DNA from 2 places in the Streptomyces sp. NBC_00984 genome. Region 2 is predicted to be linked to the other one. Evidence: riboswitches for the same ligand, from Rfam matches in the RefSeq annotation. Region 2 holds a riboswitch; the other holds the start of a gene.
What was found. A riboswitch is a leader RNA that binds a small molecule or an ion and turns the genes downstream of it on or off. The one in region 2 is predicted to bind S-adenosylmethionine.
Positions count from the first base shown of each region.

Region 1: another riboswitch for S-adenosylmethionine. It lies ahead of OG520_RS29465 (aminotransferase class V-fold PLP-dependent enzyme); the one in region 2 lies ahead of OG520_RS06155 (hypothetical protein).

Region 1 is NZ_CP108734.1:6,593,835-6,598,025, reverse strand. It holds gene OG520_RS29480 (hypothetical protein) at 1-118, opposite strand, end outside; gene OG520_RS29475 (rhomboid family intramembrane serine protease) at 282-1,031, shown strand; gene OG520_RS29470 (Lrp/AsnC family transcriptional regulator) at 1,028-1,309, shown strand; gene OG520_RS29465 (aminotransferase class V-fold PLP-dependent enzyme) at 1,386-2,762, opposite strand; SAM riboswitch class IV at 2,935-3,052, opposite strand; gene trpD (anthranilate phosphoribosyltransferase) at 3,138-4,191, opposite strand, start outside.
Region 2 is NZ_CP108734.1:1,442,623-1,446,813, reverse strand. It holds gene OG520_RS06165 (cytochrome P450) at 1-721, shown strand, start outside; gene OG520_RS06160 (cytochrome P450) at 718-1,980, shown strand; SAM riboswitch class IV at 2,030-2,139, shown strand; gene OG520_RS06155 (hypothetical protein) at 2,188-2,595, shown strand; gene OG520_RS06150 (DUF4232 domain-containing protein) at 2,624-3,160, opposite strand; gene OG520_RS06145 (cytochrome P450) at 3,453-4,191, opposite strand, start outside.

The DNA of each region.
Region 1 (4,191 bases), 5.2 Mb from region 2:
GGTCGAGATGGACGTATTCGACGACCTTCGAGGAGCGCGTCACGTCGAAGCGCGTGAGATTTCCGCAGAGCGTGCAACGCCAGCGAGTCCCGTCGGTCGGCTGGGGAACCGTCGTCATCGTTGCGTCCTCTTTCGTCGAGCCTCGTGCTGCCTTGCTTCAAGGATCTCGCGGTGCGCCGTCGAACTGCGGATGTCCTGCCGTAACCCTACGGCCTCACCGCGTCCCCCCGACACGGCGAGGCGGTCTGTCCCGTTCCCTCCGGTTGCGTCATGCTCTGTTCATGATCGATCGGCGAGCTGTGGCCGGCAGGCTGTCCGGCGGACTGCTACGGACGGTCACCGGTGGACCACTGGTGACCCATGCCCTGATCGCGGTCTGCGCCCTGGTCTTCGTGATCAGCCCGCTGTCCGGCTTCAACCCGGTCCCCGGAACCGCCGACGCCCTGCTGGCCGCCCAGGCGGGGTACTTCGAACGGTGGGGCGTGATCCCGAGCGAGCTGTGGGACGGCTCCGCACACGCCCTGCTCGCCCCGCTCACCGCCCTCTTCGTGCACGGCAGCTGGCTGCACCTGCTCGGCAACGTGCTCTTCCTGTACGTGTTCGGGGCGATGACCGAGGAGCGCATGGGCCGGGTCGGGTTCACCTTCTTCTACGTCATCAGCGGCTATCTCGCCCTGGTCGCCTACGCGGCGGCCCACGCCACGTCCGACCAGACGCTGGTGGGCGCCTCGGGGGCGATCTCGGCGGTGCTCGGGGCGTTCCTGTACCTCTTCCCCAGGGCCCGGGTCACCAGCCTGTTCCCGTTCCTCTTCTTCCTGCCGCTGCGCTTCCCCGCCTGGATCGTGCTGGTCTTCTGGTTCGTCCTGCAGTGGCTGGCGGTCCAGGGCGCGGGCAGCGGGGGGCCGGGCGTGGCCTATCTGGCCCATGTGGTGGGCTTCGCCCTGGGCTTTCTCTACGCCTGGGGGCGTTACCGGCGTACGGATAGAGTGAAGGCACCAGCCACGGCCACCGAGGGAGAAAGCCAGCCGTGATCACCGCGATCGTGCTCATCAAAACCAGCGTGGACCGGATTCCCGAGATCGCCGAGGCCATCGCCGCGCTGGACAGCGTCAGCGAGGTCTTCTCGGTCACCGGTACGTACGACCTGATCGCCATGGTCCGGGTGGCCAAGCACGACGATCTGGCCGACGTCATCCCCGGCCGGATCAGCAAGATCCCCGGCGTCGAGGCCACCGACACGCATGTGGCGTTCCGTACCTACTCGCAGCACGACCTGGAGGCCGCCTTCGCCATCGGCCTCGACGCGTAGGCACACCCCCACGGCGTGACACTTCGGCGGGGGACGGGCTCGGCTGCCCGTCCCCCGCCGAAGTGCTGTGTGCCCGTCAGAGCTGCGCCGCACCCCGGTCCGGGACGCAGCGGCCGTCCTCGGTGCGGTACTTCCACTGGGCGCCCTTGCTCACCAGTTCCTTGACCGCGCGGACGAAGCGCTCGATGTGCTCGTCCGGCGTACCGGCGCCGAAGCTCACCCGGATCGCGTTGAGCGAGCTCTCGCCCGGCTCGGCCTCCGGCGCGCCGCACTCCCCGACCTCCTGCGGGTCGCTGCCCAGCAGGGTGCGGACCAGCGGGTGGGCGCAGAACAGGCCGTCGCGGACCCCGATGCCGTACTCGGCGGAGAGGGCGGCGGCGAAGTGCGAGCTGTTCCAGCCCTCCACCACGAAGGAGATGACGCCGACCCGCGGGGCCTCGTCGCCGAACAGCGAGAGCACCTTGACCTCGGGGACCTCGGCCAGGCCGGCCCGGACCGCGCCCACGAGGTGCTGCTCCCGGGCGACCAGGTTGTCGAAGCCCGCCTCGGTGAGCGCCTTGCAGGCGGAGGCGATGGAGTACACCCCGATGACGTTGGGGGAACCGGCCTCGTGGCGGGCGGCGGTGGAGTGCCATTCGACGTCCACGCCGCCGTCGGTGCGGCGGGCGACCTTGCGCGAGGCGCCGCCGCCGGCGAGGTAGGGCTCGGCCTGCTGCAGCCAGTCGGACCGGCCGGCGAGGACGCCCGAGCCGAAGGGCGCGTACAGCTTGTGTCCGGAGAAGGCGACCCAGTCGACGTCCAGCTCGGCAATGTCGACGGGGTGGTGCGGGGCGAGCTGCGCGGCGTCCAGCACGATCCGGGCACCGTGCGCGTGCGCGGCGGCGGCCAGCTCCTTCACCGGCCACAGCTCGCCGGTGACGTTGGAGGCGCCGGTGACGCAGACCAGCGCGGGGCCGTAGGGCTCGCGGTCGGCGAGCGCCCGCTCCAGCGTCTCGACGGCCTGGGCGGGGGTGCGCGGGGCGTTCAGGTAGGTCACCCGGGCATCGCGCCACGGCAGCAGCGAGGCGTGGTGCTCGGTCTCGTACACGAAGACCTGGCAGTCGGCCGGGACGACCGCGGCCAGCAGGTTCAGCGAGTCGGTGGTCGAGCGGGTGAAGATCACCTGGTCGTCGGCGCGGCAGCCGAGGAACTCCGCGACGGTCGCGCGGCTGTTCTCGAAGAGGTCCGTGGAGAGCTGCGAGAGGTAACCGGCCCCGCGGTGGACGCTGCCGTAGTACGGGGCGTACGCGGCGACGTCGTCCCAGACGCGCTGGAGGGCGGGGGCGCTGGCGGCGTAGTCGAGAGCGGCGTAGGTGACCTCACCGCCCGTGACCAGCGGAACCGTCACATCCTTGCCCAGAACCGACAGAGGGGCACAAAACGACTGGTCGGCGGCAGCGGTGAAGACAGACATGGCGAACTCCCGTAAGAGGCAGGCGAATTGCATGCGCCGGCGGAAACGCGGCAGCGCAGCGGAGAAAAGAGGGGTGTGCGGAGGAGGGCCGACGGCCCTATCGCATTCGCGTGCTCACAAGAGACTCCCTAGGGACCAGGACCCCGGGGGTTGGCATTCACAGATGCCGAGGGGCCCGCGCTTGCCGCAGACCTCGCTGCCTACGGCCTGGTCTTCACCCGGGGCACCCCGCCACGGACGGAGGGTTGCCGGACAGCGGGCCGGGGCCGTAGTCGCTGTCACTCATGACCTGACCAGCATCTTGCCATACGCCTGAAGACGCGCAAGGCGCAGTCCAGGATCCGGACTGCGCCCTGCGCCACATTTCCGCCTGTTTCAGGCGTTGCTGGCCGCCACCCAGCGCTCCAGCGCACGTGCCGCCGCCCCGGAGTCGATGGACTCGGCGGCCTTCGCCATCCCGGCCGCGAGCTGCTCGTTCAGCGTGCCGTCCGCCGCGTCCAGCGCCACCAGCGCCGCCGCCGAGTTGAGCAGTACGGCATCGCGCACCGGTCCCCGCTCGCCGCCCAGCACCCGGCGGGCCACATCGGCGTTGTACGAGGCGTCCGCACCGCGCAGGGCCTGCACGGGCACCAGTTCCAGACCGACGTCGCGCGGGTCGAACGCCTCCTCGCGCACCGCTCCGTCCCGGACCACCCAGACCCGCGAGGTCGCGGTCGTCGTCAGCTCGTCCAGACCGTCGTCGCCGCGGAAGACCAGCGCCGAATTGCCGCGCCCGGCCAGCACCCCGGCGACGATGGGCGCCATCTTCAGGTCGGCCACGCCGACGGCCTGCGAACGCACCCGGGCCGGGTTGGTGAGCGGCCCGAGGATGTTGAACGTCGTCGGCGCGCCGAGCTCCTTGCGGGCCCTGGAGACGTAGCGCAGGGCGGGGTGGAACTTCACCGCGAAGCAGAAGGTGATGCCCGCCTCCTCGGCGACCTCGACGACCCGCTGCGCGGAGAGGTCCAGGTTGACGCCGAGCTTCTCCAGCACATCGGAGGAACCGCTCGCCGACGAGGAGGCGCGGTTGCCGTGCTTGACGACCTTGGCGCCGGTGCCGGCGATGACGATCGCCGACATGGTGGAGATGTTGACCGTCTTGGCGAGGTCGCCGCCGGTGCCGACGATGTCGACCGTACGACCGGGTACGTGGATGGTGTTGGCGTGCTCGTACATCGCCCGTACCAGGCCGGACACCTCGTCGATCGTCTCGCCCTTGGCCCGCAGCGCCACCGCGAACCCGGCGATCTGCACATCGGTCGCCTCGCCGCTCATGATGCGGTCCATCGCCCACGCGGTGTCGTCGGCGGTGAGGTTCTCACCGCGCAGCAGGGGGTTCAGCATGCCGGGCCAGGAACGGTCCGCCACGCTGTCGCCGCCGATCGGGGTC
Region 2 (4,191 bases):
CAGGGATCTGGCCGACGGTGGACCGGGCGCGCAGGAGGCCCATCTGCGGTTCGGCGAACACATGCAGCGGCTGCTGGCGGCACGGCGGGCCGCGCCCGGGAACGACGTGGCCTCGCGCATGCTGGCGTACCCCGGTGAGTTCACCGACGAGGAGTACGTGCTCGACCTGATGGCCATCACGGCCGCCGGGCACCTCACCACGGCCGACTGGATCGGCAACTCGCTCCGGCTGATGCTCACCGACGACCAGTTCGCCGTCGCGCTCTCCGGCGGCCGGCACAGCGTCGCCGAAGCCATGAACGAGGTGCTCTGGGAGGAGGGCCCCACGCAGATCCTCGCCGGTCGCTGGGCGGCCCGCGACACCCGGCTGGGAGGCCGGAACATCCGAGCCGGGGACATGCTGCTGCTGGGCCTGGGCGCCGCCAACGCCGATCCGCACATCCGGCAGCATCTCTCCGCACCGGGAGGACCGTCGGGCCGGCGCGGCAACAGCGCGCACCTGGCGTTCAGCCACGGCGAATACCGCTGCCCCTTCCCCGCGCAGGAGATCGCCGAAATCATCGCCCGCACCGGGATCGAGGTGCTGCTCGACCGGCTTCCCGACCTGGAACTGTCCGTACCCGCGCCTGAGTTGGTCCGGCGCCAGTCCGCCTTCCTGCGGGGGATGACCGCGTTGCCCGTCCGATTCGCCCCCGTACGCCCGACAGGAGACTTGTCTTGAACTGCCCGCAGGCCGCCGCCCGGGAGGCCGCTTCGAGCGGCGGGCCCGTCGTCATCGATCCGCTGGTCCAGGACCTGGACGGTGAGACGGCGCGACTGCGTGACGCCGGTCCGCTCGCCAGGATCGAGCTCCTCGGCGTTCCGGCCCTGACCGTCACCCGGCATGCCCTGGCCCGTCAACTGCTCCTCGATCCCCGCCTGGTGAAGGACCTCGACGCCTGGGGGCTCTGGCAGCGCGGGGAGGTCACGCACGAGTGGCCGCTGATCGGCATGATCGACGCCGGGCGTTCCATGTTCACGGTGGACGGTGCCGAGCACCGGCGGCTGCGCACCAAGACCTCCCAGGCACTCACGCCGCGCCGGCTGGAGGAGATACGCCCGGACATCGAGAAGTTCACCGAGGAACTGCTCGATGCCCTCGCCGAGCAGGGCGAGAAGAGCGAGAACGGTGTGGTCGACCTCAAGTCCGTGTTCGCCCAGCCGCTGCCGATGCGGGTCGTCGGCATGTTGATGGGCGTGGACGAGGCCGAGCACCCCATGCTGATGCGGCGGTACAAGGCGTTCTTCTCCATGCTCACCCCGCAGGAGGAACGCCTGGCGCTGCTGGCCGAGTTGGACATCTTCTACGCCGCTCTCGTACGCGAGAGGACCGCGCGTCCGGCCGACGACCTCACCAGCGCGCTCATCCTCGCCGAGGAGGGCGGCGAACCGCTCACCGAGGAAGAGGTGGTGGGCAATCTCAAGGCGATGGTGGCCGCCGGTCACGAGACCACCATCGGGCTGATCCTGAACGCCGTACGCGCCCTGCTCACCCACCCCGACCAACTGCGCAGGGTGCTCGACGGCGAGATCCCGTGGGAGACGGTGATCGAGGAGACCCTGCGCTGGGACACCCCCACCACCCATCTGCTGATGCGGTTCGCCACGGAGGACATCCGGATCGGCGACGACGTGATCGCGAAGGGCGAAGGAGTGGTGATCTCCTATCGCGCCATCGGCCGTGACATCGAGCACCACGGGACGGACGCCGACGACTTCGACATCACCCGGCCGACCCCGATCCGCCACATGACCTTCGGTCACGGCCCCCACATCTGCCCCGGGGCGGCGCTCTCCCGGGTCGAGGCCGGGATCGCCCTGCCCGCCCTGTTCGCGCGCTTCCCCGGGCTGCGGGCGGCCGTCGCGGACGAACAGGTCCGCAGGCTGCCGGTGATGACGCAGAACGACATGGCGGCCTTCCCGGTCCTGCTGCACGGCTGAGAACTGACCACCCGTCGGGCACCGTCGCTCGTGGGATACAGTTCTCGCAGGTCATGAGTTCCAGTGCACAGCCCCGGCTAACTGGACGGCACCCCGCTCCGCTGCGGGTGCTCCGGGTGACGACCGGCCTCATGCGCGGCGTATGGGGAACAGCGGACCATCGGGGCAGAGCACCTGGGGTCCATGATCTCGGGAAGGCGGAGAACCATGCTCCCCCACCTCATCCAGAATGACGGCTGCACCAGCCACGGCCCCGGTCACCACGTCCACTGGATCCATGCCAAGAAGTGCCACCAGCAGCCCGGCCAGGCCGTGGAACTCCTGCTCACCTCCGGTGACGTCGGCGCCGACGGCTGGGTCGGGCTGCGCCCCGCCTTCGACCACGCCGAGGACCTGCCGAAGGTGTGGACGCATGCTCCGGCAGCCCTCACGGAACTGCTCACGGAGCACCGCGGACGGGTGTTCTGGCTGCCGCGGTGGCACGCCCTGAAGCTGGTGGACTCCGCCGGCCGTGCCACCGCCCTGGTCAACGCCGGTTTCGACGGCGGCCCGCTGTGCGCGACGACGGCCCCCGACCCGCGGCGGACCGTCGGCGGCACGTCCTACGGCCTGTAGGACCCGCCCGGTCCGCAGGGCCCGCTCGTCAGCCCAGCGCGTCCGTCAGCGCGCTGTCCGCCGCGGCGCGCGATTCCTGCCACAGGGTGGTCACCGGCACCCATACGTGGACTCCCTCGGGCATGCCCACGGTGGCCGCGCGGAAGGCGACGCCCAGATGGGAGGGGTCCGCCGCCACGGACAGGCTGCCGACGACGTGGCCTTCGGTGGCCGCCGGGTCCGCGGTGCGCACGGCGGCGTACGCCCGCTCGCCGCCGGCCAGTGCGTAGGGTCCGCTCCCGGCGGGCGGGACGGCCTCGGCGGAGCCGTCGAGGCCCCTGAAGGTGATCGTGGGGACCCGGTCCACCACACAGGCCCGGTCGCCGTTGTTGGTGACGCTGATACGGGCGACGTTCCGCTGTCCGCCGGGTGCGGCGTGCACGTCGAGGTCCTTCTCCTGGCAGGTTCCGAGGCGGCTCGCGGTGTCGGTGGACGCGGTGCCGGTCGTTGCCGACGCCGCGGTGCCGGTCAGTGTCAGGGTGGCCGTGACGGAGAGCGCGGAGGCGAGAGCGGAGCGGAGACGCATGGTGTTTCTCCCGTTGGATCGACAGCCTGCGGAGACGGCCGGGCGGCCCGTCGGCCGGTGGGACCGACATGGACAGTGTGAACCGCCTGCCCCGATCTCCGCGACAGATCGGACATATCGGTTCGGCATATCCGGTGTCGGGACGGGCCATGTGTCCGGTCCCGGGACGGGTTGCGCGTCCGGACCCGGGAAAGTCCCCCGGTTCCGGACGCGCCGTCCCGCCTCGCGCGACCGCGGGCCCGACCCAGGGGGGACCGGCGCCCCCACCGCGCGGCACCCCGCCCCGTGTGCCTCACCGTGTCCGGATCGTCGCCATCACTTCCCGGTCCGGCTGCAGCGTCAGCGACGGCACCGGACCGATGACGCCCGGGTCCACGTCCAGCTCGAATCGGCGCGCCAGCACGGCCAGGATCAGGACCGCCTCCACCATGGCGAACCGGGTGCCCAGGCAGACCCGGGGGCCGCCGCCGAACGGGAACCAGGCGTACTCCGCGATGTCGTCGCCCGTCTCCGGATCCCAGCGCTCGGGGCGGAACTCCTCCGGCTCGGGAAACCACCGCGCGTCGCGTTGTGTCACCCACTGGCTGGTCCACACCCGGGTGCCCTCCGGCATCGGCACACCGCCGATCCGCGCACCCTCCTTCGCGACACCGGTGACCAGCCAGATCGTCGGGTAGAGGCGCAGGGTCTCCTTGACCACGGACTGGGTGTACGTCAGCCGCGCGTAGTCGTCGAACTCCGGCTCCCGGTCACCGAGCACCCGGTCCAGCTCCTCGGTGAGCGCGGCACGCACCCGCGGATTGCGGGACAGCAGATACCAGGCCCACACCAGCGTGGAACTGGTCGTCTCGTGCCCGCCGATGTACAGCGTGACCGTCTCGTCGCGTATCTCCTGGTCGGTGAGGTGTGCGCCCGTCTCGTCCACCGCGGTCAACAGCCGGCTCAGCAGGTCGGGGCGCTCGTCCCCGCCGTCGCGATGACGGGCGACGACCCGGCCCACCTCGGCGTCGATGACCGCCGCGGCCTTCTTG